Frankia casuarinae: one gene and its partner. The protein of the gene in region 1 binds, or shares a complex with, the protein of each later gene. Links are inferred from orthologs where the notes say so. Each region holds a gene or a part of one and is shown on either strand. Other genes may lie near its edges. The genes, in order: uvrA and mfd.

The links.
Region 2: the proteins of uvrA (region 1) and mfd are in contact, whole or in part, in a crystal structure (PDB 4DFC), measured with the Escherichia coli proteins. The link is inferred for Frankia casuarinae from one-to-one orthologs.

What each region holds. Positions count from the first base shown.
Region 1 is NC_007777.1:1,957,185-1,972,534, forward strand. Bases 2,809-6,284 are described here. They hold uvrA (excinuclease ABC subunit UvrA), read left to right. Parts: upstream 2,809-3,153; coding sequence 3,154-6,084; downstream 6,085-6,284. Other genes in these bases: FRANCCI3_RS08190 (MBL fold metallo-hydrolase), read right to left, coding at 2,809-2,908; FRANCCI3_RS08200 (SsgA family sporulation/cell division regulator), read right to left, coding at 6,027-6,284. Outside these bases: FRANCCI3_RS08180 (TerC family protein), read left to right, coding at 1-760; FRANCCI3_RS08185 (glycosyltransferase family 2 protein), read left to right, coding at 1,087-2,112; more of FRANCCI3_RS08190, read right to left, coding at 2,210-2,808; more of FRANCCI3_RS08200, read right to left, coding at 6,285-6,440; excinuclease ABC subunit UvrC, read left to right, coding at 6,691-8,808; RNase adapter RapZ, read left to right, coding at 8,805-9,674; gluconeogenesis factor YvcK family protein, read left to right, coding at 9,682-10,764; DNA-binding protein WhiA, read left to right, coding at 10,779-11,756; gap (type I glyceraldehyde-3-phosphate dehydrogenase), read left to right, coding at 12,224-13,231; pgk (phosphoglycerate kinase), read left to right, coding at 13,397-14,599; tpiA (triose-phosphate isomerase), read left to right, coding at 14,669-15,350. UniProt on the Escherichia coli protein: The UvrABC repair system catalyzes the recognition and processing of DNA lesions. UvrA is an ATPase and a DNA-binding protein. A damage recognition complex composed of 2 UvrA and 2 UvrB subunits scans DNA for abnormalities.
Region 2 is NC_007777.1:4,687,562-4,703,637, forward strand. Bases 7,750-11,951 are described here. They hold mfd (transcription-repair coupling factor), read left to right. Parts: upstream 7,750-8,124; coding sequence 8,125-11,751; downstream 11,752-11,951. Other genes in these bases: FRANCCI3_RS19815 (SurA N-terminal domain-containing protein), read left to right, coding at 11,808-11,951. Outside these bases: FRANCCI3_RS19775 (uracil-DNA glycosylase), read right to left, coding at 1-614; FRANCCI3_RS19780 (Ppx/GppA family phosphatase), read right to left, coding at 706-1,767; FRANCCI3_RS19785 (DUF501 domain-containing protein), read right to left, coding at 1,793-2,419; FRANCCI3_RS19790 (FtsB family cell division protein), read right to left, coding at 2,509-2,883; eno (phosphopyruvate hydratase), read right to left, coding at 2,888-4,171; FRANCCI3_RS19800 (S49 family peptidase), read right to left, coding at 4,563-6,611; FRANCCI3_RS19805 (MerR family transcriptional regulator), read right to left, coding at 7,023-7,466; more of FRANCCI3_RS19815, read left to right, coding at 11,952-12,566; mazG (nucleoside triphosphate pyrophosphohydrolase), read left to right, coding at 12,579-13,763; FRANCCI3_RS19825 (glycoside hydrolase family 26 protein), read right to left, coding at 14,059-15,642. UniProt on the Escherichia coli protein: Couples transcription and DNA repair by recognizing RNA polymerase (RNAP) stalled at DNA lesions. Mediates ATP-dependent release of RNAP and its truncated transcript from the DNA, and recruitment of nucleotide excision repair machinery to the damaged site.

The DNA of each region.
Region 1 (15,350 bases):
CTTCGTCTTCGCGCTGATCTTCTCTTATTTCAAGGTGCCTCGCGCCTACCAGCACCGCGTCCTGTTCTACGGTGTGCTGGGAGCGCTTGTGCTCCGTTTCCTGTTCATTGCGGCCGGCATCGCGCTGCTCGAACGGTTCAGCTTTGTCATCTACGTCTTCGGGGCTTTTCTGCTCTACACGGCGGTCACGATGCTCCGGGGCGACGGCGTCGAGATGGATCCGGGCCGAAGCAGGGCGGTCGCGCTGCTTCGCAAGGTCATTCCGGTCACCGACGACTATCAGGGGCAGCGTTTCGTGTTTCGGCGTGCCGGGAAGCTGGTCGCCACGCCGCTACTGGCCGTCCTCGTCGTGATCGAGACCGCCGACGTCCTGTTCGCGTTCGACTCGGTGCCCGCCGCGCTCGGTGTGACCGACAAGGTGTTCCTGGTCTACACGAGCAACGCCCTGGCCATCCTGGGGCTGCGGTCGTTGTTCTTCCTGCTCTCCGGTCTGATGGAACGTTTCCACCACCTGGCGACGGGGCTCGCGTTCATCCTGGCCTTCATCGGCGTGAAGATGTTGCTCACCGACGTGTGGCACCCGCCGATCGCGCTGTCGCTCGGTGTCATTGTGGTGACATTGATCGTGGCCATCGTCTGGTCGCTGCGCACCACCCCGCCGGCCCCGCGGTCCGTGGCCGAGCCGGAGGGGGTAACCAAGCCGGAGGGGGTAGCCGAGCCGGGGGGCGTGGCCGAAGGCTCCCAGGAGGTGCCCCGATGACCGGTGGGCGGGTGGCGAACCGGGCCCGGTTCGCCACTTGCCCGGAAACATATCGAGGAATGGTGTCGCGACGCGCCGGGAACGAGGATGCCTGACAGTCCTGGCTCAGCGGTTATGCTGGCTCCGGCGGGTACTGCGGTACATTCGGTGCACATCCAGCCGCCGGAACGTATCTCTCTGACGTGGGCGAGGAGACGCGCGGGCGGGAATACTCGACGTTCCGGGACCGATCGTGTGTACTCGTTCGGTGTGAGTCGTGGTCCTTTCTTGCCGATTCTTCCCGAAATTTCGCAGCTCGTTGCGGGCGTACTAGCCGAAGGCGGATGATGCACAGGCTGTTGGCGGTCGTCGTTTCTCACGGGGGATCGACGTCTCTGTACCGGTTGCTGACCACACTGGATGCCATGGCGGAATGTCGGGTGTTTCTGGTAGAAAATGATGGGAAATCCCGACATGATGCGTTGCCGGACGGTGTGCGCGTGGTCCAGGGGCACGGGAACGTCGGATACGGCACCGCGGTGAACCTCGCTGTCCGCCGTGCCCTGGAGGACGGGCTGCGGCCGGAGTGGATCCTGGTGGTCAACAGTGACGTGACGGTCCCTGCCGACACCGCGACGATGATCCCGAAGCTGCTCGCCTGGGCCCCGTCGTCCGCCGACGTGGTCGGCTTCCCGATCCGCGGCACGGCGGGCGAGCGGGGACGGGCGAGTGCCGTCCTGCCGCGCCCGCGGACGAACGCCTACACGGCGGTACGGGGCGAGATCGCCGCGGTGGAGAGGTGGCCGGAACTGCGCTATCCGGTCGGCGCCTTCTTCGCCGTCCGCTCGGAGATTTTCCTACGGCTGGGCGGATTCGACCCGTCGTACTGGATGTACTACGAGGAGACGGATCTGTTCGCCCGGTTGCACGCCGCGGGTGGGCGCATCGTCTGGGCGGACGACGCCTGGCCGGTCGTTCATGTGGGCGGGGAGACCGTCGGGCGGTCCGGGCTGCTGTACGCCGAACTCGGCCGGTCGGCAGCCACCTATGCCCGGCGGCACCGTCACGACGTGGGCCGGTCGTGGACCGCGGTGCACGCGGCCCAGTTGACCGTCCTCGCCGCGCGCAAATTGGCCGTGGGCCGGTCGCACGACGCGTTGCGCGCGGTCCGGATCCTCTCCGGGCTGGTGAGCGGGCTGGCCCGGCCAGGCTGGGAGCCCGCGGTCAGCTCACGGTGGCACGCCGTCCCGGCCGAGACGCGGCTGCGTCTCGGCCATCTCCGCCCGGTCCCGCGGACGCCGCGGCAGCGGCAGGACGATCTGATCGATGATCTCGCCGACGGCTCCCCCGGCTCCTCTGGCCAGCGGACGTAGCGCCAGCATCACCTCGTGCCGGAGGGGGTCTCGGGGGAGTGAGCGTATCCGGTGGCGTGAGTGCGCGAGCTCGCCGCAGCCGGCCTCACCCCCACCGTCACCAGCCGCGGGCGCGCCATTCCGCCAGGTGCGGGCGTTCGGCGCCGAGGGTGGTGTCGTGTCCGTGGCCGGGGTAGATCCAGGTGGTGTCCGGCAGTGGGCCGAAGATCTTGCGTTCGAGATCGTCCATCAGCGTCGTGAAGGCCTGTTCGTCACCGAACGTGTTTCCAGGGCCGCCAGGGAACAGGCAGTCTCCGGTGAAGAGGTGGGGAGCGGCGGGATCGGCGTCGTAGAGCAGGGCGATGGATCCGGGTGTGTGCCCGACCAGGTGGATCACCCGAAGGGCCGCCGTCCCGACGGCGATCTCGTCCCCCTCGCGCACCTGCCGCGCGGTGGGCACCGGAATGGCCGGGGCGTCGTCCGGATGGGCGACCGTGCTGGCCCCGGTGGTGGTGACCACATCTGCGAGGGCCTGCACATGATCATCGTGCCGATGGCTGGTGACCACCGTTGCCAGCCCCGCGTCCCCGACAAGCCGCAGCAGCGTGTCGGCCTCGTTCGCCGCGTCGACGAGCAGCTGCTCCCCGGTGACCGGGCAGTGCAACAGGTAGGCGTTGTTGTTCATCGGGCCGACGGCGACCTTGGTGATCGTCAGGCCTGGCAGGGTCCGCACGTCGGCCGGACCGCCGACCGTGACTTTCCCGGTGTACTCGGTGTAGCCGGTGCGGCTGGTGTCGCCGCCGTTGGCGTCGCTCATGACGATCCTCTCCGGAGTGGATGGCGCGGATGGGACGGGAACAGGGGATAGCTGCCGGTCGTTACGGTCCGTCGGGTGGCACCGGGAGATCTGACGCCTCTGACGCCTCTGAGGTCTCTGCCGGATGCGACGGATTCGTCCGGCTGATGGTTAGGTGGCCGCCCCCGGAAAAGTGTCGGTCCTCATCCGTAGCATGGCCACACTCGCCCAGGTCCGGTCTTACTGAAGATCATGAGGGTTTGTCGATGGCCGATCGTCTTGTCGTGCGTGGCGCGCGTGAACACAATCTCCGTGACGTCGACCTCGACCTGCCCCGCGACGGGCTGATCGTCTTCACCGGTATGTCCGGGTCCGGCAAGTCCAGCCTCGCCTTCGACACAATCTTCGCCGAGGGGCAGCGGCGCTACGTGGAGTCGCTGTCGGCCTATGCGCGGCAGTTCCTCGGGCAGATGGACAAGCCCGACGTCGACTTCATCGAGGGGCTGTCTCCGGCCGTCTCCATCGATCAGAAGTCGACCTCGCGCAACCCGCGGTCCACCGTCGGCACGATCACCGAGGTCTACGACTACCTGCGGCTGCTCTTCGCCCGCGCCGGCCGTCCGCACTGCCCGAAGTGCGGGCGGCTGATCTCCCGGCAGACCCCGCAGCAGATCGTCGACCGGCTGCTGGAGTTGCCCGAAGGCACCCGCTTCCAGGTGCTGGCCCCGGTGGTGCGTGGCCGCAAGGGCGAGTACGTCGACCTGTTCGCCGAGCTGCAGAGCTCCGGGTTCGCACGGGCCCGCGTCGACGGCACGGTGGTGCCGCTCACCGATCCGCCGAAGCTGGAGAAGCAGCGCAAGCATACGATCGAGGTCGTCGTCGATCGGCTCGCGATCAAGTCGTCAGCGAAGCGGCGGCTCACCGACTCGGTGGAGACGGCCCTGAAGCTGGGCGGCGGGCTCGTCCTGGTTGACTTCGTCGACCGCGACGCCGACGATCCCGAGCGCGAGCGGATGTACTCCGAGCATCTGGCCTGCCTCTACGACGACCTCTCCTTTGAGGAGCTGGAGCCGCGGTCGTTCTCGTTCAACTCGCCGTACGGCGCCTGCCCCGAGTGCACCGGGATCGGGACCCGCAAGGAGGTCGACCCGGAGCTCGTCGTGCCCGACCCCACCCTGTCGCTGGCGCAGGGCGCGGTGGCCCCCTGGTCGGGCGGCCACAACAAGGAGTACTTCGAACGGTTGCTCACGGCCCTCGCCGAGGACCTCAGCTTCAGGATGGACACCCCGTGGGAGGGGCTGCCCGAGCGGGCCCGCAAGGCCGTGCTGTACGGCAGCGGCGACACCGAGATCCACGTCGGCTACACCAACCGCTACGGCCGCAAGCGTTCCTACCACACCTCCTTCGAGGGCGTGATCGGTTTCCTGGGCCGCCGGCACCGCGAGGCCGAGTCGGACAGCAGCCGGGAGCGGTACGAGGGCTACATGCGCGACATCCCCTGCCCGGCCTGCCGCGGCGCGCGGCTAAAGCCGGAGTCACTCGCGGTGACGCTGGGTGGCCGGTCGATCGCCGAGGTTTCGGGTCTGGCGATCGGCGAGTGCGCCGTGTTCCTGCGCGGGCTCGACCTCACCGAACGGGAGCGGACCATTGCCGGTCGGGTGCTCAAGGAGGTCGACGCGCGGCTGACATTCCTGCTGGACGTGGGGCTGGACTACCTCTCCCTCGACCGGGCCGCCGGCACCCTGGCGGGCGGCGAGGCACAGCGCATCCGGCTGGCCACCCAGATCGGTTCCGGGCTCGTCGGGGTGCTGTACGTGCTCGACGAGCCGTCGATCGGCCTGCACCAGCGGGACAACCGCCGGCTCATCCAGACCCTGCTGCGGCTGCGCGACCTGGGTAACACGCTCATCGTCGTCGAGCACGACGAGGACACGATTCGCGCCTCCGACTGGGTGGTCGACATCGGCCCCGGCGCCGGCGAGCACGGCGGTCGGGTCGTCGTCTCCGGGCCGGTCGAGAAGCTGCTCGCCAGCGAGGAGTCGATGACCGGCGCCTACCTGTCCGGGCGGCGGCGGATCCCGGTGCCCGACATCCGCCGGGTGCCGGCCAAGGGCCGGGCACTGACCGTGCACGGGGCCCGGCAGCACAACCTGCGCGACGTCACCGTGTCGTTCCCGCTGGGCTGTTTCGTGGCCGTCACCGGGGTGTCGGGCTCGGGGAAGTCCACCCTCGTCAACGACATCCTCGCCGCCGTCCTGGCGAACAAGCTCAACGGCGCCCGGCAGGTGCCGGGCCGGCACCGCACTGTCAGCGGGCTCGACAATCTCGACAAGGCGGTCCGGGTCGACCAGTCCCCGATCGGACGCACGCCGCGGTCCAACCCCGCCACCTACACCGGCGTGTTCGACCACATCCGCCGGCTGTTCGCCGAGACGACCGAGGCGAAGGTCCGTGGCTATCTGCCGGGCCGGTTCTCGTTCAACGTCAAGGGCGGGCGGTGCGAGGCGTGTTCCGGTGACGGCACCCTCAAGATTGAGATGAACTTCCTGCCAGACGTGTACGTGCCGTGCGAGGTCTGCCACGGCGACCGGTACAACCGGGAGACGCTGGAGGTGCACTACAAGGGCAGGAACATCGCCGAGGTGCTCGACATGCCGATTGAGGAGGCGGCGGAGTTCTTCGCCGCGGTGCCGGCCATCGCCCGCCACCTGCGGACGCTGAACGACGTCGGCCTGGGGTACGTCCGGCTCGGCCAGTCGGCGCCGACCCTCTCCGGCGGCGAGGCGCAGCGGGTCAAGCTCGCCTCGGAGCTGCAGCGGCGCTCCACCGGCCGGACGGTCTACGTGCTCGACGAGCCGACGACCGGTCTGCACTTCGAGGACATCCGCAAGCTGCTCGGCGTGCTCGGCCGGCTGGTCGACGCCGGGAACACGGTCATCGTGATCGAGCACAACCTCGATGTCATCAAGACGGCGGACTGGATCATTGACCTGGGTCCGGAGGGGGGCACGGGAGGCGGCCGTGTCGTCGCGCAGGGGTCGCCCGAGGCCGTGGCTGCGGTCGAGGAGAGCCACACCGCGGTCTTCCTCCGGGAGATCCTCAGTGACCGGGTCGCCGAGGTGGGACCGCTCCCGCCCTCTCAGGTCCGCAGCAGGTCCGCGAGGACGGCGTCCAGCTCCTGTTCGGTGTGCTCCTGACCGGTCGGGACAAGCCGCTCGGTGCGGTCCAGGAAGCTGCGCAGCGACGACGCCGCGACCACTACCACGGACTGGCGGTCGCCGTGCACCAGGTCGAGCCGCACGCCGCGCCGATCCGCGTCGGGACCGATCCGGACGTCCCCGTCGCCCACCGCCGTCTCCAGGCCGGCGCGCAGGGTGTCGCGTGGTGCGACCCAGCTGCCCTGCGGCAGCGCGGGATGCTCCGGCCTGGACACCAGCGTCATGGACACGGCCAACGGGTCGCGGGCGCCCCAGCAGATCTGGAACACGGTGATCCGCCCACGGCTGGACGCGTCGTCCACGACGAACTCCGCCGTGACGTCCTTACCAAGCACGCGCTGGCTCCCTCGGTTCGCTTGCCCGATGTCTCGAGGGTCGCAGCCCTCCGCCCCGGACGCCAACGGGGGCCCCCGAAACAGCGGAAGGTGTGTAATCGGTCACGATGCTGCCGGGTGGCCGTCGCCGCTCGTCACCCTACCGCCACCACCGGAGGGAACCCGCCGCCAAGCCCGCGCGCTATGCGTGATGAAATGGTTACGTGCAGGTGCTGCTTGCTCGGGATGAAGGTCGCCGTAGGCTCGGTTCATGGCTGATCCGGCGTCCTACCGGCCCGCGCCGGGCTCGATCCCCGAGACACCCGGTGTCTATCGTTTCCGTGACGAGCACGGTCGCGTGCTCTATGTCGGCAAGGCCAAGAACCTGCGGGCCCGGCTGGCCAACTACTTCGCCGAGTTGCACACCCTCCATCCGCGTACGCAGCACATGGTCTCCTCGGCGAGCTCGGTCGACTGGACCGTCGTCTCGACCGAGGTCGAGGCCCTCCAGCTCGAGTACACGTGGATCAAGCAGTTCGACCCGCGCTTCAACGTCCGCTACCGCGACGACAAGAGCTACCCGAGTCTCGCCGTGACCCTCCACGAGGAGTTCCCGCGCCTGCAGGTCATGCGGGGACCCAAGCGCAAGGGCGTCCGGTACTTCGGCCCGTACGCGCATGCCTGGGCCATCCGGGAGACCCTCGATCTGCTCCTGCGGGTCTTCCCCGCCCGCACATGCTCGGGCGGGGTCTTCAAACGGGCCGCGCAGGTCGGACGGCCGTGCCTGCTCGGGTACATCGACCGGTGCTCGGCACCCTGCGTGGGACGGGTCGACGCGGCCACCCATCGGGAGATAGTCGAGGACTTCTGCGACTTCATGTCCGGGCAGACGGGCCGTTACCTGCGTCGGCTCGAACGGGAGATGCAGCAGGCGGCGCAGGCCCAGGAGTACGAACGCGCCGCGCGGCTGCGCGACGACATCGGCGCCCTGCGCCGTGCGGTTGAGAAGCAGGCCGTGGTCCTGCCCGACGGCACCGACGCCGACGTCATCGCCTTCGCCGAGGACGAGCTGGAGGCCGCCGTCGCGGTGTTCTACGTGCGTGGCGGGCGGGTACGCGGCCAGCGGGGCTGGGTCGTCGACAAGCTCGACGAGGTCACGACCGCGGACCTCGTCGAGCAGTTCCTCACCCAGGAGTACCTCGACGGCACGGGAGCGGCCTCGACCGGGACCGCCGGTTCGACGGTGCCCACGACCACCGCGGGATCCCAGGGGGAAGGCATCCCCCGCGAGATCCTGGTGCCCGCCCTGCCGCCCGATGTCGAGGCGGTCACCGAACTGCTCGGCGCGGCCCGGGGTAGCCGCGTCGAGGTCCGCGTGCCCCGCCGTGGGGACAAGCGCACCCTGCTCGAAACGGTGGAGCGCAACGCCAAGCAGGCGTTCGCGCTGCACCGGACGAAGCGGGCCAGTGACCTCACCGCCCGCAGCCGTGCCCTCGCCGAGCTTCAGGAGGCCCTGGAGCTGCCCGACGCGCCGCTGCGCATCGAGTGCTTCGACGTCTCGAACACCCAGGGCACGAACGTCGTGGCGAGCATGGTCGTGTTCGAGGACGGCCTGCCGCGCAAGTCCGAGTACCGCAGGTTCGCGATCCGCGGCATCGCCGGCCGGGAGGGTGCCGGCCGGGAGGGTGCCGGGGACGACGTGGCGAGCATGTACGAAACCATCCACCGGAGGTTCTCGCGCTACCTCGCCGAGCGGTCCCGCATCGCCGACATCGCCGACATCGCCGAGCTTGGCGACATCGCCGGCGCGCCGGGTGCCGCGCAGCCGATCGATCCGGGGACCGGGCGGCCGCGCCGGTTCGCCTACCCGCCGAACCTCGTCGTGGTGGACGGCGGGGCGCCCCAGGTGGCTGCGGCGGCCCGGGCGCTCGACGAGCTCGGCATCGACGCCGGCCCCGGCGGGGTGGCGCTGTGCGGGCTGGCGAAGCGGCTGGAGGAGGTCTGGCTGCCGGACACCGCGGACCCGGTCATCCTCCCGCGGACGTCCGAGGCGCTCTACCTGCTGCAACGGGTGCGCGACGAGGCGCACCGCTTCGCCATCGCCTACCACCGGCAGAAGCGGTCCACGGCCATGGTGGCCTCCGCCCTCGACGAGGTCCCCGGCCTGGGTGACACCCGGCGCAAGGCCCTGCTGCGCCACTTCGGTTCGGTGGCGAAGATACGGGCGGCGAGTGCCGAGCAGATCGCGCAGGTGTCCGGCATCGGCCCGCGGACGGCGGCGGCGATCGTCACCGCGCTGGCCCGGTCGGCGCCGGGCCGCGCCGACGCGCCCGCCCCCGTCGTCGACCCGCGCACCGGAGAGATTCTCGACACGGAGACCGTCTCATGACCACCCCGACCCTGGATCTGGCGATCATCACCGGGCTGTCCGGCGCCGGGCGCAGCACCGCGGCGAAGTGTCTGGAGGACCTGGGCTGGTTCGTCGTCGACAACCTTCCCCCGGAGCTGCTGTCCACCATGGCTGAGCTGGGCCGTCGTTCCGGTGGGGCAATCAGCCGCATCGCCGTCGTGGTGGACGTGCGGGGCCGGCCGTTTTTCTCTGACCTGCGCGCCGCGATCGCGGCGCTCGACGCGCGGGGCATGCATCCCCGGATGCTGTTCCTCGAGGCCAGCGACGACGCGCTGATCCGCCGGTTCGAGCACGTCCGCCGGCCGCATCCGCTGCAGCGCGACGAGCGGGTGGTCGACGGCATCGGCCGGGAACGGATTCTGCTCGCCGAGCTGCGCGGCGAGGCCGACCTGGTCCTCGACACCACCGACCTGAACGTCCACGAGTTGCGGTCGAAGATCGACGCCGCGTTCGGGCAGCCGAACGCCAACCGGCTCAACGCCACGGTGGTGTCGTTCGGGTACAAGTACGGACTTCCGCTGGATGCGGATCTCGTCGCCGACTGCCGGTTCCTGCCCAACCCGCACTGGGTGGAGGCGCTGCGCCCGTTCACCGGCCGCGATCCGCAGGTGCGCGACTATGTGCTGGCCCAGCCGGGAGCGCAGGACTTCCTCGACCAGTACTCGGCGCTGCTCCGCCTGGTCGGCGAGGGTTACGCCCGTGAGGGCAAGCGGTATCTCACGCTGGCCGTCGGGTGCACCGGCGGCAAGCACCGTAGCGTCGCGATCGCCGAGCAGCTCGGCATCCGGCTCGCCGCGGGCGGCGTGGGAGTCCGGGTGGTGCACCGTGACCTGGGACGGGAGTGAACCATCCGTGAACCTCAAGGGCGTAGCCGCGCGCTCCGACGGTCCGGACCGGGCACCGGCGGTCGTCGCCTTCGGCGGCGGCCACGGGCTCGCCGCCTCGCTCGCCGCGCTCCGGCAGATCACCTCGGCGCTTACCGCCGTGGTGACCGTCGGTGACGACGGTGGATCCTCCGGGCGGCTGCGCGCGGAGCTCGGCGCGCTCCCCATGGGCGATCTGCGAATGGCCCTGGCCGCGCTGGCCGGACCGGACGGATGGTCGACCACCTGGGCGGACGTGTTCCAGCACCGGTTCGGCGGCGACGGGCCGCTCGCCGGGCACGCGGTCGGCAACCTCGTGCTGACCGCGCTCGCCGAGCGCACCGGATCACCGGTGGCCGCGCTCGACTTGGCCGCCACCCTCCTCGGCGTGCGGGGGCGGGTGCTGCCGCTGTCGACCAGGGGCATCGATATCGTCGCCGACGTCGTGGGGCTGGATCCGGCGGCGCCCACCGCCGAGGTCGAGGTGCGCGGGCAGGCCGCGGTGGCCACGACCGGTGGACGGGTCGCGGGTGTCCGGCTGTCGCCGGCGGCACCGCCGGCCTGTCCGGAGGCGGTGACCGCGGCGGGCGCGGCCGACTGGATCATCCTTGGACCGGGATCGCACTACACGAGCATGCTGCCGCATCTGCTGGTTCCTGAGATGAACCGGGCGATCGCGACGTCCCGGGCGAACCGGGTGATGGTGTTGAACCTGACCGCCCAGCCGGGGGAGACCGAGGGATACACCCCCCAGGCCCATCTCCACTCCCTCGGCCGGCACGTTCCCGGCCTGCGGCTGGACGTGGTGATCGCCGATCCGACCGCCGTGCCCGACCCCGATCTGCTCGCCCGGGCGGCGGCGGACGTCGGTGCCCGGCTCCATCTGGCGCCGGTGCGGATCCCCGGCGCGCCCGTGCACGATCCGGTCCGGCTCGCCGCGGCCTTCCGTGCGGTGTTCGCGGGACTCCCGGAGGCGACCTGCCCGACGCCCGCGTCCCGGCGGCCGGTCACGCAGTACTCATCGTCCGGCGGACCGGTCCGCCGGACCCCATCCGGTGAAGCCAAGGAGTGATCGGTGTGGCGGCGATGACGGCCACCGTCAAGGACGAACTGAGCCGGCTGCGGGTCGCGAAGCCCTGTTGCCGGCGGGCCGAGATGGCGGCCCTGCTGCGCTTCGGTGGGGGGCTGCACATCGTCGGTGGTCGCATCGTGGTCGAGGCGGAACTCGATACTGGCGCGACCGCCCGCCGGTTGCGTCGTGAGGTCGCCGAGGTCTTCGGCTTCCCCTCGACGGTGGCCGTGCTGGCCGCCGGTGGGCTGCGCCGCTCGGTGCGCTACATCGTGCGCGTCGAGCGAGACGGCGAGCAGCTCGCGCGGTCCACCGGCCTGCTCGACCAGCGTGGCCGTCCGGTGCGCGGGCTGCCGCCGCAGGTGGTCACGGGCTCCGCCTGTGACGCCGCGGCGGCCTGGCGGGGCGCGTTCCTCGCCCACGGTTCGCTGACCGAGCCGGGTCGGTCCTGCTCGCTGGAGGTGACCTCGCCTGGTCCAGAGGCCGCGCTCGCCCTGGTCGGCGCGGCGCGTCGGCTGGGGGTCCAGGCCAAAAGCCGGGACGTGCGCGGCGTCGATCGCGTCGTCATCCGCGACGGCGACGCGATCGGCGCGCTGCTGACCAGGATCGGTGCGCACGACAGCCTGCTCGCCTGGGAGGAACGGCGGATGCGCCGGGAGGTCCGGGCGACCGCCAACCGGCTGGCGAACTTCGACGACGCCAACCTGCGCCGCTCCGCCCGGGCCGCGGTGGCCGCCGGCGCCCGGGTGCAGGCCGCGATGCGCATCCTCGGCGACGACGCCCCGGAGCACCTGCTGGCGGCCGGCCGGTTGCGCATCGAGCACGCGCAGGCCTCCCTGGAGGAGCTGGGCGCGCTCGCGGACCCGCCGCTGACCAAGGATGCGGTCGCCGGCCGGATCCGCCGGCTGCTGGCGCTCGCCGACAAGAGGGCCAACGCGCTCGGTATCCCCAACACCGAGGCGAGCGTCTCCCCGGATCTCCTTGAGAACGCCTGAGCAACAGCGGCCCAGGTCAGGCCCAGACATTTCATACCTGCAAGTCATACCCGCAAGTGGACTACTGGCCCAGTAGCACCATCGGGATCGGATGGCTCTTCGGGGCTCTTCGGGGTGGGACCCGCCCTGTGGGGCGCCCGCCTGGGCGGTTCGGCCGGCGTCAGCGCGGGTCCACGGGATCTGCCGGCCCCCGGCCCTGCGCGGAGGCGCACCGGCGGTGCGGCAGCGCAGCCATGTGATGGGATGTAGTTTCCGGGTGGGGCGTGCCCGCACCGTGTGAGGAGACCAACATCGCACGGTTCGGATTCCCGCCGATGATGTGCAAACTCGTTAGGCTCCTGCCTCGACAGCGCCACACGAACGACAGCGCCACACGAACGAGAACGTCACAACCGAACGACGACGTCGCGATGGAACGACGGCGTGACTATCGAAACGACGAGACAAGACGGTAGGGAGTCCTGGACGTGGCTACGCGGGTGGGTGTCAACGGCTTCGGGCGAATCGGTCGTAACTTCTGGCGGGCGCTCGCGGCGAGCAACCGGAACGATCTCGAGATCGTCGCGGTCAACGACCTGACCGACAACAAGACTCTCGCGCATCTGCTCAAGTACGACACCACGCTGGGTACGCTTTCCGCTGCGGTCGGTGTCGTTGACGAGGGTATCCGCGTCGGTGATACCGTGATCAAGGTGCTGGCCGAGCGCGACCCGGCGGCGCTGCCCTGGGCCGATCTGGGCGTGGACGTCGTCATCGAGTCCACCGGCCGCTTCACCAAGGCGGCGGATGCGGGCAAGCACCTGCAGGCGGGTGCCAAGAAGGTCATCATCTCGGCGCCGGCCAAGGACGAGGACATCACTGTGGTGATAGGCGTGAACGACGACGCCTACGACCCGGCCAGGCACCACATCCTGTCCAACGCATCCTGCACGACGAACTGCGTCGCGCCGATGGCGAAGGTGCTCGACGAGGCCTTCGGTATCAGCCAGGGGCTGATGACCACCATCCACGCCTACACCAACGACCAGGTCATCCTGGACTTCCCGCACTCGGACCTGCGGCGGGCGCGGGCTGCGGCGCAGAACATCATCCCGACCACCACGGGTGCGGCGAAGGCCACCGCGCTGGTCCTGCCCCACCTCAAGGGCAAGCTCGACGGACTGGCGATGCGGGTGCCGGTCCTCGACGGCTCGGTCACCGACCTGGTGGCCACCCTGGACAAGAAGGCCAGCAAGGAAGAGGTCAACGCGGCGTTCAAAGCGGCGGCGGAGGGCCCGCTGAAGGGCTACCTTGTCTACACCGAGGACCCGATCGTCTCCTCTGACATCGTCAACACCCCGGCGTCCTGCACGTTTGACTCGCTGCTGACGATGTCCGCCGGCAATCAGGTGAAGGTCGTCGGCTGGTACGACAACGAGTGGGGCTACTCCAACCGGCTGGTCGACCTGACCGCGCTGGTCGCCGCGCGTCTCTAGGCCCGCGCGCCGCTGGTCGCCGCGCGCCGCTGGGCCCGCGCGCCGCCGGCAGGCGAAACCCGTCGGGCGGCGCCGGTCCTCCCCGGCCGTTCCTCCCGACCGGGCCGGAGAGGATCCTCTCCGGCTCTTCCTCGACAATTTCTCTCCCCAATGGAGTAACGAAGCGTGAGGACGATCGACGACCTGCAGGTCGCCGGGCACCGAGTGCTGGTCCGCAGTGACCTGAACGTGCCGCTGGATCGTTCCGGTGACACCCCGCGCATCACCGACGACGGCCGGGTCCGCGCCAGCGTCCCGACCATCTCCGCGCTGCTGGACCGGGGCGCCCGGGTGGTCGTGAGCTCGCACCTGGGCCGGCCGAAGGGCGAACCGGACCCGAAGTACTCCTTGGAGCCGGTGGCGGGTCGGCTCGCCGAGCTGCTGGGCCGGCCGGTGGCGTTCGCCGGCGACGGCAGCGGTGACATCGCCGGTGCGCATGCCCGCGAGGTGGTCGCCGGACTCGGGGACGGCGAGGTGGCCCTGCTGGAGAACCTGCGCTTCGCCGCCGGGGAGACCAGCAAGGACGCGGCGATCCGCGCGGCTTTCGCCGACGAGCTGTCGGCGCTCGCCGAGTTCTACGTCGGGGACGCCTTCGGCGCGGTCCACCGGGCCCATGCCAGCGTCGCCGACGTCCCGAAGCGGCTGCCGCACGCCGCGGGTCGGCTCGTGCTTACCGAGCTGGAAGTGCTCCGCCGGCTCAGCAGCGACCCGGCGCGTCCCTACAGTGTCGTGCTCGGCGGGTCCAAGGTGTCCGACAAGCTCGGCGTGATCCGCGCGCTGCTGCCCAAGGTCGACGCGTTGCTCGTCGGCGGGGGGATGTGCTTCACCTTCCTGGCGGCGCTCGGTCACGGGGTCGGCGGGTCGCTGCTGGAGACCGAGATGATCGAAACGTGCAAGGAGCTGCTCGCCGAGGGCGGGGAGCGGATCGTGCTGCCGACCGACGTCGTCGTCGCGGACAGGTTCGCCGCCGACGCGGACACCGCCGTCGTCGCGGCTGACGCCATCCCCGCCGGCTGGCTCGGGCTCGACATCGGCCCGGCGTCGACGGAGCTGTTCGCCGCGCGGCTGGCCGGAGCGGCCACGGTCTTCTGGAACGGGCCGATGGGCGTGTTCGAGCTCGCGCCGTTCGCCGCGGGCACCCGGGGGGTGGCCGAGGCGGTCGCCGCCGGCAAGGGGTTCTCCGTCGTGGGTGGCGGCGACTCCGCCGCGGCGGTCCGCACGCTCGGCATCCCGGAGGATGCCTTCAGTCACATCTCGACCGGCGGCGGCGCGAGCCTGGAATACCTGGAGGGCAAGACGCTGCCCGGGCTCGCGGCCCTCGATGTCTGATTTCCGCGGGACGTCCGGCCTCCGCGGGACGTCCGGCGTCCGCGGGACCTCCGGGGCCGGGGCCGGCTGATGGCCCTGCTGGGCCGGGGAAGATCTGAGCGAGGTTCCGACAGGGGATCCGGGAAGAACAGGGGATCCGGGAAGGACGAGGACGGCGTGGGCAAGGACAGGTCGGTGAAGGGCGCTGCCGGTTCAAAGGGCGCCGCCGGCGTCAAGGGCACCGGCCGACGGACGCTGGTAGCCGGCAACTGGAAGATGAACCTCAATCACCTCGAGGCGATCGCGCTGGTGCAGAAGATCGCCTTCGATCTCAAGCCCGCCGAGCTGGAGACCGTCGAGGTCGTCGTTCTCCCGCCGTTCACCGATCTGCGCAGCGTGCAGACCCTGGTGGACGGGGACAAGCTCGCCATCGCCTACGGCGGGCAGGACCTCTCCCCCTACGCGTCGGGTGCGCACACCGGTGACATCAGCGGGGCGATGCTGGCCAAGCTCGGCTGCGACTACGTCGTCGTCGGGCACTCCGAGCGCCGGGCCGACCACCACGAGGACGACGCGCTGGTGGCGGCCAAGGCGAAGGCGGCCTTCTCCGTGGGGCTCACCCCTATCCTGTGCGTGGGGGAGCCCGAGGAGATCCGGGCCGCCGGCACCCAGGTCGAGCACGTGCTGCGTCAGCTCGAGCGGTCGCTGGCTGGCATCACCGCCGAGCAGGCCGCGACGATCGTCATCGCCTACGAGCCGGTGTGGGCGATCG
Region 2 (16,076 bases), 2.7 Mb from region 1 along the record:
GGAACCGGGAATCCGGCCTGGACCAGGGCGGGCCACAGGGCGGACCAGGCGAATCCACCGAGGACGACGATGACCCGCAGGGTGGACCGGACAAGCTCCAGGTCACGCACCAACCAGGGCCGACAGGTGTCACGCTCCGTAGTGGTCGGCTTGTTCGCGGGCGGAGCGCAACGGACGACGGCGACGATGCGCGTGGCCGTCAGACGCTGACCGTCCCCGGCGGACACCGAGGTCGGCAGCGCCGCCAGCCCGACGCGGTGCAACGAGGCAAACAGCCAGTCGCCGCTGCGGTCCCCGGTGAAGATGCGTCCGGTGCGGTTCCCTCCGTGGGCCGCGGGCGCCAGACCGATGACGAGGATCCGGGCGTCGCCCGGGCCGAACGAGGGCACCGGACGCCCCCAGTAGGCCTGCTCGGCGAAGGCCGCCCGCCGCACCGCCGCGACTTCTTCCCGCCAGGTGACCAGGCGCGGGCAGGCCCGGCAGACGGACATCCGGGCATCGAGCTCCCGGGTGCCCGTCGCGTCGGCGGCCAACGCGCGGACCTCGCCCGGCGTGGCTGCGACCGGTGTGTCGGCGGCGGCGAGGTCCCCCGGCCAACCGCTTCCCGGTCGCACCGGACCCCCTGACCGCACCGGGCCCCCTGACCGCACCGGGTCACCCGTCCCGTCCGTCACCCCGCCCCACCGGTCCTCCTACAGCTGGTCCTCATACCGACGGGCCGGCGGTGACGGGCGGCGCCGCCCGCCCGGGCCCGGTGGCCGGGGCGCCCGGCGCGGCGGCCAGGGCCAGCGCTATCCCATCGAGGATGTCGCGTTCGCTTGCCACCACCGCCGCGGCGCCCGTTCGCTCGACCAGGGTGCGCAGCACGAGCGCGCCGGCGGCGATGACGTCCACCCGACCCGGGTGCATCACCGGCAGGGCCGCGCGCTGGTCGTGCGTCATCCTCAGCAGCCGGTCCGTGACCTGCGCGACCTGCTCCGCCGTCGTCACGGACAGGTGGATGCGGGTCGGGTCGTACTCGGGGAGATCAGCCGCGAGGGCGGCGACCGTGGTGACGGTCCCCGCGACGCCGACCAGCGTCGCCGCCTCGGTCAGGGGCACGGTACGGGCGGCGAGGTCGAGTGCCGCGTGCACGTCGGCGACGATCGCCGCGGCCTGCGCGCCGGTCGGCGGATCATCGTGCAGGTGCCGCTCCGCCAGCCGCACGCATCCGACGTTCACCGAACGGGCGGCCCGCACCCCGCTCACGTCCCCGAGGACGAGTTCGGTCGAGCCGCCGCCGATGTCGGCGAGCAGGATCGGCGTGGCGACCGGCCCCGTCGGCGCGCCCTCGACCGAACCGGCAGACGAACTGGCGTCGAACGAACCGGCGTCAAACGAACCGGCTCGGCCGACGAGGTCACCGATGGCGCCGCCGAAGGACAGGGCCGCCTCCTCGTTCCCGCTGATCACCTCGGGGTCCACACCGAGGATCGCGCGGACCCCGGCGACGAGCTCATGGCGGTTGCGCGCGTCGCGGGTCGCGCTCGTGGCGACCATCCGCACCCGTGAGGCTCCCAGCCGCTCGATCTGCTCGGCATAGTCCCGCAGCGCGGTGAAGGTGCGGGCGAGCGCCTCCGGCGCGAGCTCACCGGTCCGGTCGACCCCGGCCCCCAGCCGGACGATCTCCATCTGGCGGGTCAGCTCGTGCAGGGTCGATCCCTCGACGTCCGCCACCAGCAGACGGATCGAGTTGGTTCCACAGTCGATCGCGGCGACCCGACTCACGGTCTCTCCTCCCCGGTCAAATCCCCTATCGGATCTCTTTCGGATCCCCCGTCGGGTCCCCTGCCGGATCCCCTGTCGAACGACTGCCGGTCGGTCCGTCGCCCGCCGCCCCGCCGCCCGGGGCGGGTCCGGGCGCCTCGGCCTCGTCAACGCCCGGACATCGGCCACCGGCCACGCACGGCCCCCGCCGACCCCAGTCGGGAACAGCCGCAAGGGCCTCGTCACCGAACGGATTGACTCCCGGACCCACGGCGAGACTGTGCGCTACGAGGACGTGCAGGCACTTGACCCGATCGGGCATGCCACCCGCGCTCGGAGCGGCGGGCAGCACCTCGTGCGCGTCGCGCCGGGCGAGGTAGTCCCGGTGGGCGACGGCGTAGGCGGCGGCGAGCCGCGGATCCTCCGCCAGCCGGGCTGTCATCTCGCGCATCACCCCGACCCCCTCCAGCCGCGAGATCGCCGACGCAGCCCGGGGGCAGGTGAGGTAGTACAGGGTCGGGAAGGGGGTGCCGCCGGCAAGCCGCGGTGCGGTCTCGACCACGTCGGGAAGACCGCACGAGCAGCGATGGGCCACCGCGAGGACGGCTCGCGGCTCGCGGGAGAGCTGACGGCGCACGATCTCGAGATCCTCGGCCGTCACCGCCGGTGCCATACTCACCCCCTCGCCGTCATCGCCGTCATCACCGTCCGCCAAGCCCGTTCCTTCGCCGCACCGGGGTCGGGGCTCCCGCCCCGTGACCGCTACGGCGTCGAGATCTCCGACCAGAGTCGGGCGTACCAGGCCGAGCCCCCGGACGACCCGCCGCGGGTCTCGTCGCCGTCCTTGGTGGGTGCCGGTTTGATCGGCATCAGGTACGCCCGCTCACCGGGCTTGACGTAATGCAGCCGACGGCGCGCCTCGTCCTCGACCCAGGCCTGGTCGTCGTAGCGCTCGACCGTCGCCCGCAGCTCGTTGACCCTCGCCTGGGCCTGCGCGTTGGTCCGGCTCAGCTCGGAGAGCTTGGCCTGCTGCTGCAGGTACAGCCGCAGCGGATAGGCGAGGGTCAGGACCAGCACGCAGATCACGACGGCGAGCAGGGTCGCCCTCGTGGTCAGCGCGGTGTTCCGCGGCGGCATGGGATCAGCCGGCTTGCCTGCGGCGGGGGAACGCGGCGGCGCCCGCGTACCGGGCCGCGTCGTCGAGTTCCTCCTCGATGCGCAGCAGCTGATTGTACTTCGCGACCCGCTCCGAGCGCGCCGGGGCGCCGGTCTTGATCTGACCGCAGTCGACCGCGACGGCGAGGTCGGCGATGGTGGTGTCCTCGGTCTCGCCGGACCGGTGGGACATCATTGCCCGGTAGCCGCTACGGTGGGCCAGGTTCACCGCGTCGAGCGTCTCGGTCAGCGTGCCGATCTGGTTCACCTTCACCAGCAGGGCGTTTGCGGCCTTCAAGGCGATCCCGCGAGCCAGCCGCTCCGGGTTGGTCACGAACAAGTCGTCCCCGACGAGCTGCACCTTGCCACCGAGCCGCTCGGTGAGCGCCACCCAGCCATCCCAGTCATCCTCGGCCAGCGGGTCCTCGATGGAGACGATCGGGTAGGCGGAGACGAGCTCGGCATAGTAGTCGCTCAGGTACTCGGCGCTACGCGAGTTGCCCTCGAAGGTGTACGACCCGTCCGCGTAGAACTCGGTGGAGGCAACGTCCAACGCCAGGGCGATGTCCGTCCCCAGGGCGAAGCCGGCCTTGTCGATCCCCTCGGCGATGAGGTCGAGAGCCTCCCGGTTGGTGGGCAGGCTCGGCGCGAAGCCGCCCTCGTCGCCCACGCCGGTCGCCAGGCCCCGCGCCTTCAGCACGCTCTTGAGCGCATGATAGACTTCCGCACCCCAGCGCAGCGACTCGGCGAAGGTGCTCGCGCCGATCGGAGCAATCATGAACTCCTGAATGTCGACGTTGGTGTCGGCGTGCGCACCACCGTTGAGGATGTTCATCATCGGCACCGGGAGCAGGTGCGCGGTCGGACCTCCCAGGTACCGGAACAGCGGCAGGCCGCTCGACGCCGCCGCCGCCTTGGCCACCGCCAGGCTGACCCCGAGCAGGGCGTTGGCGCCGAGGGCCGACTTGCCCGGGGTGCCGTCGAGGTCGATGAGCGTCGCGTCGAGAAGACGCTGCTCGGTGGCCTCCAACTCCATGATCGCCGGACCGATCCGGTCGATCACCGCGGCCACGGCCTTGGTCACGCCCTTGCCGCCATAGCGGTTGTCCCCGTCGCGCAGCTCGACGGCCTCGAAGGCACCGGTGCTCGCCCCGCTGGGCACCGCGGCGCGGCCCAGCGTGCCGTCCTCCAGGACGACCTCGACCTCGACGGTGGGGTTACCGCGCGAGTCAAGGATCTCGCGGGCTCCGACGGCCTCGATAGACGGCACGGCTTCGACCTCCGGTATGCGCTCTGACACGGAACGATGACGCGGTGGCAGCAGCGGACCGCCACAGGCCGGTGACCGGAAGCCACCACCCCGCGGCAGGCCACCGGGGCAGACCCTGATGGCCTGCCGCGGATCGTGGCGCGGGACGAGCGGTGCCGTCCGGACGAAACCGGTCGCTGCGAGACTACCGTCGCCCCACGGCGACGCGACGCCGGTCCCGGCCCGGCGCGGCGCGTCCATTCACCCGCGGCGGGTCCGTTCACCGGCCACCCGACGGTCATTTCACCGCCTGCCTGGCCGTCGGGCACCCGGGCGTCGATCCTCCCGCGGACGGCGGTGTCACGCATCCCACAGGCCGGCGAGTTCGTTGTGGGCCACCGGTGCGGACCGGCTAACCGATCCGCCCGATCGGCGGCATGACCAGCGGACCGGCCGAGGGCAGACCAAGCCGCGCCGCCAGCGGTGCCAGCGCCCCCCAACCCGGGACGAAGCCGGCACCGGGACCAGCGCCGAGCAGGCCCAGGGCGGACCCGGCCACCGACCCGGCCACCGACCCGGCCACCGACCCGGCCACCGACCCGGCCACCGACGCGGCGGCCCCGCGGTCCTCGCTGGACTTCGGCGACCGGACCCGTTCCAGCACCGACGGCTTGGGCGTCAGCCGCACCCGCGGAGTCTCACCGGCCGGCAGACCGGCGCGCGACCAGGCGAGTTCGATCGCCTGCGCCAACCCGCCGAGGACGTCCACCAAGCCGTGCGCATGGGCGTCCGCGCCGGTCCACACCCGGCCGCGGGCCAGCTGGTGCGCCTGGTCCCGGGACAGCCCGCGAGCGACCGCCACCTTGTCAACGAAGTCGGCGTAGACCCGGTCCAGGAACTCCTCCAGTTTCTCCCGCTCCCCCGGGGTGAAGGGCCGCCGCGGCGACATCATCAGCGCATGCTCGCCCTCCGCGACGGCACCGAAGCCCACTCCCACCTTGTCGAGCAGCCCGCTGATCACCTGCTTGCCGGCGAACACCCCGATCGAGCCGGTCAGCGTGCCGGGGTTCGCCACGATCGCATCGGATGCCAGGGCGACGAAGTAGCCACCAGAGGCCGCCACGTCACCCATCGAGACGATCAGCGGCCGGCCGCTGGCCCGGAACCGCTCGGCCTCCCGGCGGACCAGGTCGGAGGCGACGTAGGAACCCCCAGGGCTGCTCACCCGGAACACCGCCGCCGCCACCGCGGGATCACGCGCGGCGGAACGGAAGGCCGCCGCGGTGGCCTCCGCTGCGAGCACCGGCCCGGAGAACGGACCCGGGGCACCGTGTCCGAGGACGACCGGCCCGGTCCCATGGATGAGCGCGATGACCGACTTCTTCGGGTCTCGATGTGGCGCCGTCACGGAGGGGGCCAGCGCACTCGTCCCGCTGCCCGCGGCCTCGTCCGGGTGGAGGTGGGCCTCCCCGGCGCCGTCGGGACGGGAGCCGTCCCGATCATCGGGAACCTCGCGGAAGAAGAAAGCCGCCGGACCGCCGGCCGCCAGCGCCGCCACGCGAAGCGCCGGGAACTTCTCCCGCCGCTCGGCGGACCGCCGGTAGGCGGAGGCGTACATCAAAACCGGCTCCGCGCCGGACCCGCGGCGCGCATCCTCCCGGCCCGCGCCCTCCCCGTCACCCCCGAATCCGGCCGACGGCCCCCGCGTCACCCGTTCCCGTGCCGCCGCGTACACCTCGTCGCGGTAGCCGAGACGGTCGACGAGACCGGTGTCGAGCGCGACGGACCCGGCCAGCGGTCCGAGATCGATCAGACGCCGAACCCGGTCGGTGGACAGCCCGCGTCCCTCGGCGATGCCGGCCACGATCTGGTCAGAGCTGGACTCGATGATCCGGCTGACCGCCTCCAGGTGCGCCGGGGTGAAGTCCCGCTCCACCAGCGTGTTGACGGCGTTCTTGTACTCGTACCGCTGGCCGATCTCGACGGAGATACCGAGCCGGTCGAGCGCTCCCCGCAGGAACGGCGCCTCCATCCCGAGACCGGTCAGGCCGCAGTCACCGGGCGGGGCGAGCCAGATCTCGTCGAACGCGCAGGCCAGATAGTAGGGCGCCGTGCCGCCCCCGAACTCCCCGAAGGTGTCCGCGTAGGCGATGGCGGTGCCACCGGCCGCACGAAACGCGGCGATCGCGGCGCGAATCTCCTGGATACGTGCCAGCGGCATCCCGCAGGCGGCGATATGCGCGACCACGATGGACACCCGGGGATCCTCGGTCGCGTACCGTAGGCCTTCGACGACATCCCGCAGGGTCGTCCGACGCCGGGCGAGCGCCAGGGTGATCGGGTCGGTGGGGACGCCTTCGATCGGGTCGACCGTCAGATCGAGTTCAAGGACGATCGGAGCCGTCCGCCGCGCCGCGATCTGGCGGACGTCGGCCAGCGCCTTACGTGGGATGGCAGCCATGCCCTCAGAGGCTAGCCTTCCCCCGCACGGCGCCTCCGGCGCAGTGCGGGGACCCCTGGCATCGGGCGCCGTACGGGGTCTCCGTCGCCTCGCCTTCGGCGAACCTCCTGGGACAACCCTCAAAGAACCCACGGCGCCTCCGGCGCAAAGAACCCACAGCGCCTCCGGCGCAGTGCGGGGACCCCTGGCATCGGGCGCCGTACGGGGTCTCCGTCGCCTCGCCTTCGGCGAACCTCCTGGGACAACCCTCAAAGAACCCACGGCGCCTCCGGCGCAAAGAACCCACAGCGCCTCCGGCGCAGTGCGGGGACCCCTGGCGCCGCCGGAAAATAACTTCAAGTTTTGATCTTGGTCTTGCCGGTGCGATGCGCGAGGCCCGCCGCGGTGGGTGCGGTGATCGGTATCCGCGGATCAGACGGTTCCTCCCGACCGTTTCGCGTCGTCGTGCAGCCCGCCGACGAACGACTCCGCGACGCTGACCTGCTCCCGAAGCGTGGAGAGTTTTTCCTCCGCGAGTACCACCCAGGTGCCAAGCCGCTCCTGGAGCTCGGCCCGGACGCCCGCGGCGAGGTCGGGCTCGGCGAGCTCATCACGAAGGGCCAGCAGCGACCGTATCTCCTCCAGGGTGAACCCCAACGGTTTCATCTTCTTGATGAGGAGCAGCCGCTCGATGGCGTCGTCGTCGTAGAGACGAAATCCCCCTACGGTCCGACCTACCGGCGCGAGGAGCCCTGACTCCTCATAGTAGCGGACTGTTCGCAGGGAGAGGCTGACCCGCTCCGCAACGTCCCCGATCTGGTAAACGTCGCCACGGGTCGTGTTCGATCCCGAAACACCACGGCGCTTGGTGGACAACTCGGCCCTTACGTTAGGGTAGATATTGGACGACCGGACCGGACGATTTTGGGCAACCGGACCGGACGTCAGGCAGTCGACTGTACGTCGCTCGGCGATGTGGCGCCCCCTTCGCCGAAGCGGGCGGGACGGGGGAGTGCGGGGCGCCCGAGCGTGCCGTCCGTCGTCCGGTACCGACCGGACCGCGTTGCCGGAAACGTGAGATGCGTCACGTCGGAGCCGTCGCGCTCGCCGATGCGGCCCTGCGGCCGTGTCCACGGCGTCCACCCGGCCGGCCCCGCGTTCGTATGGACGCGCACGTTACCGCGGCCCCGACGAACATGGCGCCGGTCCGAACGGGAGGAGGGTGGGTTGCCGGGGCGGGTGGGAAGGTTGTCGTAGGCTGGACATATCGTCTGTGCCGACAGGGCTGAGCCGATCGAGGTCGATCCGGTATCAAGGTTGACCCGTATTAAGGTCGGCTCGGCATCAAGATCGATTGGGTATCGAGGTTGACCCGCTGCCGGCGCCTGCGGACCGGGGCATCGCCGGGCGGAAGCGTCGTGTGGAGCGGGGCCGGGCCGGACGGTAGATCAGGGCCGGATCGGCCTCGCCGTGTCACGTCGTCGGATCCCAACCATCGGATCCCAACCAACCGAGAGGCACAGGGACGCACCCCATGACCCTCGCGCCGTTGCTCGACGCGCTGATCGCCCGTCCCGGCGGGGACCCTGCCCTGGGCCGGGCGATCGGCGCGGTCGGTGAACCGGTCCTCGACCTCGCTGGTCCCGCGGCGTTGCGGCCCTTCGCCGCCGCGGCCCTGGCGGTCGGGGCCGACCGGCCGGTCCTCGCTGTCGTGGCTACCGGCCGGGAGGCCGAGGATCTGGCGTCGGCGCTCGGCAGCCTGCTCGGTCCCGATGTGGTCACGGTCTTCCCGAGCTGGGAGACCCTGCCCCACGAGCGGCTGTCCCCCCGGGCTGACACGGTCGGGCAGCGCCTCGCCGTGCTGCGCCGGCTCGCGCATCCGGCGAGCACCGGTCGGCCGCCACTGCGGATCGTGGTCGCGTCGATCCGTGCGGTGTTGCAACCCCAGGTGGCCGGGCTCGGCGAGCTCGCACCGGTCACCCTCGCCGAGGGCGATACGGCCGACCTCGACGGCGTGGTGACGCGGCTGGTGGACATCGCTTATCACCGGGTGGACCTGGTCGAGCGGCGCGGCGAGATCGCCGTGCGCGGCGGCATCCTCGACGTCTTCCCGCCCACCGAGGAACATCCGCTGCGGGTCGAGTTCTTCGGCGATGAAGTCGAGGACATCCGCCGGTTCTCCGTGGCGGACCAGCGGGCGCTACCGGAGGATGATGGCGCGACCGGTGGTGGCCGTGTCCTGTTCGCGCCGCCGTGCAGCGAACTGCTACTGACCGCGCAGGTGCGGGCGCGGGCCGCGGACCTCGCGACGCGCCACCCGGAGCTGCTGGACCTGCTCGACAAGATCGCCGACGGCATCCCCGTGGAGGGGATGGAGGCGCTCGCCCCGGTACTCGTCGACGCCATGTCACTACTCCTGGACGATCTGCCGGCCGGCACCCACGTGCTGGTCTGCGATCCCGAACGGGTCCGTTCGCGGGCGAGCGAACTGGTGCGCACGAGCCAGGAGTTCCTCGACGCGTCGTGGAGCGTCGCGGCGCTGGGTGGCGGCGCGCCGATCGATCTCGGCGCGGCCGCCTACCGATCGATCATCGAGGTCCGCGAGCGTGCGGAGGATCTCGGCCTGCCGTGGTGGTCGGTCACTCCCTTCATGTCGACCCCGGCAGGCAGCGACCGGGAACCGGCGGGCACCGGGCTGACGGGCGCCGCCTACGACGGGACCGAGTACGGCGACAACTACGGCGACAACTACGGCGACAACACGGTGGTCGCCAGCCTCCGGCCCGCGCCGATCTACCACGGGGACACCGCGGCGGTCATCGCCGACGTCAAGGGCTGGCTCGCCGAGTCCTGGCGAGTGCTGCTGGTCACCGAGGGGCACGGTCCGGCGCAGCGCCTGGTGGAGATGCTGCGCGACGCCGACCTGGGCGCCGGCCTCGCCGAGGAGGCCACGCTCACTCCGGGCGTCGCCATAGTCACCTGCGGTCGGCTCGCCACCGGCTTCACCAGCGATACTTTGCGCCTCGCCGTTCTTACTGAAAGCGACATCGCGGGTGCCCGCGGGGTGAGCACGAAGGACATGCGGCGCATGCCGAGCCGGCGGCGCAAGGGCATCGATCCGCTCGCCCTGCTCCCCGGGGACATGGTGGTCCACGACGCGCACGGCGTCGGCCGCTACGTCGAGATGGTCACCAGGACCGTCGCGGGCGCCAAGCGGGAGTATCTTCTGCTGGAGTACGCCCGGGGCGACCGACTGTATGTGCCGACCGACCAGCTTGAACAGATCACCCGGTATGTCGGGGGTGACGCGCCGAGCCTGGACCGCATCGGCGGCGCCGACTGGGCCAAGCGCAAGAGTCGGGCCCGCAGGGCCGTCAAGGAGATCGCCGGTGAGCTGATCCGGCTCTACAGCGCCCGGATGGCTGCTCCCGGGCATGCCTTCGCTCCCGACAGTCCCTGGCAGCGTGAGCTGGAGGACGCCTTCCCGTTCCGAGAGACACCCGATCAGCTCGCCGCCATCGACGAGGTCAAGGCCGACATGGAGAAGCCGGTCCCGATGGACCGGGTAATCTGCGGCGACGTCGGCTACGGCAAGACCGAGATCGCGGTGCGGGCCGCGTTCAAGGCGGTGCAGGACGGCAAGCAGGTCGCGGTGCTGGTGCCCACGACGCTGCTGGTCCAGCAGCACTTCCAGACCTTCTCCGAGCGTTACGCCGCATTCCCGGTGGTGGTGAAGGCGATGAGCCGGTTCAACTCGCCCGCCGAACACAAGGCGGTGCAGGAGGGGCTCGCTACCGGCAGTGTCGACGTGGTCATCGGCACCCACCGGCTGCTGTCCGGGGAGAACCGCTTCAAGGATCTCGGCCTGGTGATCGTCGACGAGGAGCAGCGCTTCGGTGTCGAGCACAAGGAGCAGCTCAAGAAGATGCGCACGGCGGTGGACGTGCTCACGATGAGCGCCACACCGATCCCCCGCACGCTGGAGATGTCGATCACCGGCATCCGGGAGCTGTCGACCATCGACACTCCGCCCGAGGAGCGGCACCCGGTGCTGACCTCGGTCGCCGCCTACGACGCCCGTCAGGTGGCCGCGGCGATCCGCCGGGAGCTGCTGCGCGAGGGGCAGGTCTTCTTCATCCACAACCGGGTGGAGACGATCGACCGGGCCGCCGCCCGGCTGCGCGATCTGGTTCCCGAGGCGCGGATCGCCACCGCCCACGGCCAGCTGCACGAGGACGCGCTTGAGCAGGTCATGGTCTCCTTCTGGGAGAAGAAGTTCGACGTGCTGGTCTGCACGACGATCGTGGAGTCGGGCCTGGACATCTCCAACGCCAACACCCTCATCGTCGAGCGGGCCGACGTGTTCGGCCTGTCCCAGCTGCACCAGCTGCGCGGCCGGGTCGGGCGGGGCCGGGACCGGGCGTACGCCTACTTCCTCTACCCGCCGGACAAGCCGCTGACCGAGACCGCCCACGACCGGCTCGCCACGATCGCCCAGCACAACGACCTTGGTGCCGGAATGGCCGTGGCCATGAAGGACCTGGAGATCCGGGGAGCGGGCAACCTGCTCGGCGGCGAGCAGTCCGGGCACATCGCCTCGGTCGGGTTCGACATGTACGTGCGGATGGTCGGCGAAGCGGTGGCCGAGTACCGCAGGGAGGGGGTCGAGGAGCCCCCGGAGGTCAAGGTCGAGCTGCCGGTCGACGCGAGCCTGCCGCATGACTACGTGCCGAGCGAGCGGCTGCGGCTGGATGCCTACCGGCGGCTGGCCGGCGCCGCCACGGACGCCGACATCGACGAGGTGCGTGGCGAGCTCGTGGACCGGTTCGGTCCGGTGCCCGAACCGGTCGAGAACCTGCTGGCCGTCGCGGGCCTGCGGGTGCTTGCCCGGCGCTTCGGCGTCACGGAGATCATCACCGCCGGTCGCCAGATCCGGTTCGCTCCGCTGGAGCTGCGGGAGAGTCAGACACTCCGGCTGACCCGGCTCTACCGGGGCGCCGTGGTCAAACCGGCGGTGCGGACCGTACTCGTTCCCGCGCCGACCGAGACGGGGCGCATCGGTTCCCGGCCATTGCGGGACCGGGCCCTGCTCGTCTGGGTCGGCCAGCTCCTGCATGCGGTCGCGGGCGACTCGGTCGCCGCCGCGGCGGCCTCGATCTGACTCCTGGCGTAGGGCGCCGTACCGTACGCCACGCTGAGCGGATACCGTCTCGGCTCGTGAAGCTTTCCCGTCTCCTCGCCGGTGTCGGGCTCCTCATGCTCGTCGGTACCGGGTGCACGACCCATGCCGGGGCCGCCGCCCAGGTCGGTTCGCAGACCATCGGGACCTCCCAGCTGCGCGGCATCGTCGACCGTGGGCTCAAGGCCGCGCAGACGGTACCGATCCCGCAGACCTCGCAGTCGGCGTCGCAGAGTCTCAACCGGGGTGAACTCCAGCGACGAACCCTGACCACGCTCGTGCAGCTCGAATTGATCTCCGGTGAGGCGAAGCGGCTGGGGATCTCGCTGACCGGCCAGGACATCGCGTCCTACTACCAGGCGTACGCGATCCTGCAGTTCGGCAGCGTGAAGGCGTTCGAGCAGCGAGCCGCCGCGGCAGGCTTCGCCCAGCAGGACGTGGCGACGATCGTCCGCTCGGGAGCGTTCGAGTCGGCGCTCGGGGACAAGATCAGCCCGGGTGTCCTCGCCTCCGACGCGGACACCCGCGCCCAGTACGACAGCATCGTCGATCAGATCGGGAAGATCCCTCTCAGCTACCGGCAGGCCAAGCCCTACCTGGCTCGGTTCCTGGTGGCGGACAAACGGGCGACGAAGGTGCGTCCGCTACTCGCGCAGGCCGAGTCCCGGGATCCCATCTCGATAAACCCACGATTTGGTACCTGGGACACGAAGCAGTTCGCCGTGGTCGCCGCTGAGGGCTCGATCGCCAGCAAGCCCGCGCCCACGCCGATCCTGGACCTGACCACCCGATCCTGAGCGGACGGCGACATGTTGATGCGGATCACCGTGGTCGTCACCAGCCCCCGGGTGGCACCGGGAATTCTCACGGCCCGGGCGTGGGATGTCGTGCGCACGGTGCCCGTCCTGACCGCGAGCCCCACGCATCCTCAGCTCGCCGCGCTGCGGGCGGCCGGTGCGACCGTCCTGATCGTCGATCCCGGCGATCCCGGCGATCCCGGCGGTCTGGCCGGCGCGGTGACCCTCATCCGGGCCGCCCTGCCTGATCCCGCGGCGGCCGAGGTCGCCTGGCTACCCGATCCGCTTGCGCCGAACATCCTCGACTGCCTCCTCGGCGAGGCGAGTGGATCCGGGGAACGCAACGATGCCGGCGTCGACGGGGTGACCGGGGTCGAAGTGACGAGCCTCGTGGCCACCAGGGAGCTGCCCGGCTCGAGCCTGTTGGACGCCGTCGCGGTCATGGACCGCCTGCGGTCGCCGGGCGGCTGCCCCTGGGACGCCGAGCAGACGCACACCTCGCTCGCACCGTACCTGGTCGAGGAGACGTACGAGGCGTATCAGGCGATCGAGGACGGCGATCTCACCGAGCTGCGCGAGGAACTCGGCGACGTGCTGATGCAGGTGCTCTTCCACGCTCGGATCGCCGCCGAGCGCGCCGACGACGGCTGGGACGTCGATGACATCGCGGCCGGTCTGGTGGCCAAGTTGATCCGCCGTCATCCGCACGTGTTCGGTGACGTGGTCGTGGACGGTCCGGCGAACGTCGTCGCCAACTGGGACGCGATCAAGGCGGTCGAGAAGGGGCGCGTCTCGGTGACCGAGGGTGTCCCACTCTCCCAACCGGCGTTGTCCCTCGCGGCCAAGCTGCTGAAGCGGGCGGCCGGCATCGGCGTCCCGGCGGATCTCGCGCTGACCGGGACGGCCGCGTGGGGTGTGACCGACGCGGGCGATCGGGTCACCGAGATCGCCGCCACGGCCGCCGTACTGGCCCGGTCGGGCACGGCGGGGGACGACCTGATCGGTGATCTGCTCTTTGCCGCCGTCGCGCTCGCCCGGACGGCCTCCGTCGATCCGGAGCGGGCCCTTCGGGCGACCGCCCGTCGCTTCCGGGACCGGCTGGCCGCCGTCGAGGGCACAGTCCGTGCCGAGGGCGCCGATCCGGCTTCCCTGTCCGACACCCGCTGGCGCGCAATCTGGCGGCAGCTACCCGGGTAAGCACCGATCACCGGCGCCCGATGCCAGGGAGTACCGGGTTGGCGAGCCTGATCGTGGGCGGGGCGTCGTGGCGGGTGCCGCGCTGGCCGGGCTTCTTGACCGGGTACTGGTTGTGGCGGGCGCGGCGGACGCGGCGGACGACGCGGGGTCTAAGATGCCCGTCTTCACCGCCGTGCCCATCGTGCTGAGGACTGCTGTCCGCCCCACGCAAGACCGTGTCCTGCGACACCCCCGCAGCCCGGGCCACCAGGCGAACAGGGACGAGCCAGCCCCGGCAGGGATCAGCCCCCAGGGATCAGCCCCAGAGCCGCTGGTACATCGCCGCCGCCGCGGGATTGATGGTGGGGTCGACCAACGAGGAACGGACGTTGTTCGGCACGGCATCGGGGAAGTACGCCTCGTAGGCGAGAATGTCCGCGTTACGCACAAACGTCTCGTGCATCTTCTCTATATAGACGGGGTTGTCCCCACCCGCGGCCCCGACCCGACCCGCCTTGGTGCCCTGCTGGCTGACCACGCCCCACTCCGGCACCGAGAACAGCTTGTGATGGATCCGCGCAAAGATGATCACCTGACAGAGACCGCCGGTCTCGTTGCACTGGTTGTCGAAGTCAGCGTAGGTCGGGCTCGGCGGGTACTGGTCGTAGCTGTCGACCCCGATGACGTCGACGTACTGGTCACCCGGGTAGAGATCGAAGGCGCCGACCGACGTGGTCGAGCCGTGGGCGTTGAGGTTCCAGTCGATGCGGACCCGCGGACTGGTAGCCTTGATCGCCGATGAGGCGTTACGGAAGCACTGCACCCACTGCTGCGGGTCCGTGGCCGCCCACGCGAACCACAGCCCGTTGAACTCCCAGCCCAGCCGGACGAACGAGTCGCCCCGCTCCATGCTCACCAGCCAGCGGCCGAACTGCCGCCACTCGGCGTCGTAGCGGCCGGCCGCGCAGTCGGCGAGGTTGCCCTTCTCCGGCCCCTCGTCCGGAAAGAGCGGCTGGCTGATGACCCATGTGCCGGAGAACCCGGCGAAGGTCGAGGCGCCGCGACCGATCCAGGGCTCGACGATCGCCCGCCAGCTGGACCGCTCGGTGTACATGACGACGACGTCGTTGGGCCGGCCACGGAATTCCGCCCAGCGGTTCGCCTGCGCCAACGTGTGCGCGGCGACCCCCGTGGGAAACTCACCGGTCGTGGCGGCCCGCTGCACCCGGGGCACGGTGACCGGCGGCTGGACCCCCGGTGCGGGCGAGGGGCCGGAGCTCGGCGACCGCGCGGGTGGCGACTGCGGCGGGGGCTGCGACTGCGGGGCGGACGTCGGGCCGCCGGCCACCGTGTCCGTGGGGTGTCCTCCGGAGGACACCAGAACCCAGGCGGTCAGGGCGGTCACGACCGCGATCGAGACCGCGACAAGCGGGAGACGCGGGATTCGGCCGGCTCGGCCCCCCGGGCGCGCAGCGATCCAACCGGCGACGCGAGACAGACGACCCGGGCCAGGTTCACCGCCGCCGTCCGCCCGAACACGCGCGTCCGGCACCGGCCCGTCCCAGACCGGCACGTCCCGGGCCAGAACGTCCCGGGCCAGAACGTTCGTGTCCGGCGTGTCCAGCCTCTTCCCGGCCGGGGCCTGCCGCCCGTGCCAATGGAACACGGTCGTGGTGGCGCCGTCCGGACGTGCCCGCACCGGGTCCGGCCGGTCCCCGCCGGGGGCTGTGACCGGGCCGCCATCCGCGTCGCGAGGAGCGCCGTCGCGGCGGATGTGGACCAGCTCGGTGGGGGAACCCTCGCTAGGGGAACGGAGGATCCGCGGCGTCGTGTCGCTTCGGCGACGGCGCAGCGGGAGCAGCCGGGCGTCCGGCCACTCGCCCCGGGACGGGGTCGGCATGCCGGCGCTCCCACCGGCGGGCCGCCGATCGGCCGAACGGGGCGGGTCCGTCTCGGAGTGATGCACCGTGCCGTCCTGGTCCGAGGATGGCGATCCGGCCACCGGCCAGCGACCAGCGGCCGGAGGGTCATCCGACCAGGAGCGCCCGCGCACCCGCATCACCCCAGTCGTACATTTCTATCTATAAAGTCATTTTTACTCATGTAGTGCAAAAGTGCGGCCAAGCGCGACACTCTCCCCGATCCGGTGGCTCGCAACGAGGTCCGCCATCACCGTCGACACCTGAGCCGAGGCTCGTTCGGTAATCCGAGAGTGATCGCTAAACAGTAACAACCACCGACGAAGTGCACCTTCGGCGGCCTCGGCTTATCACGCAGTGCAACGATCAGCCATCCGTAGACCAACCCTCCCGCTCCGAGAGAATTGTTCGACAC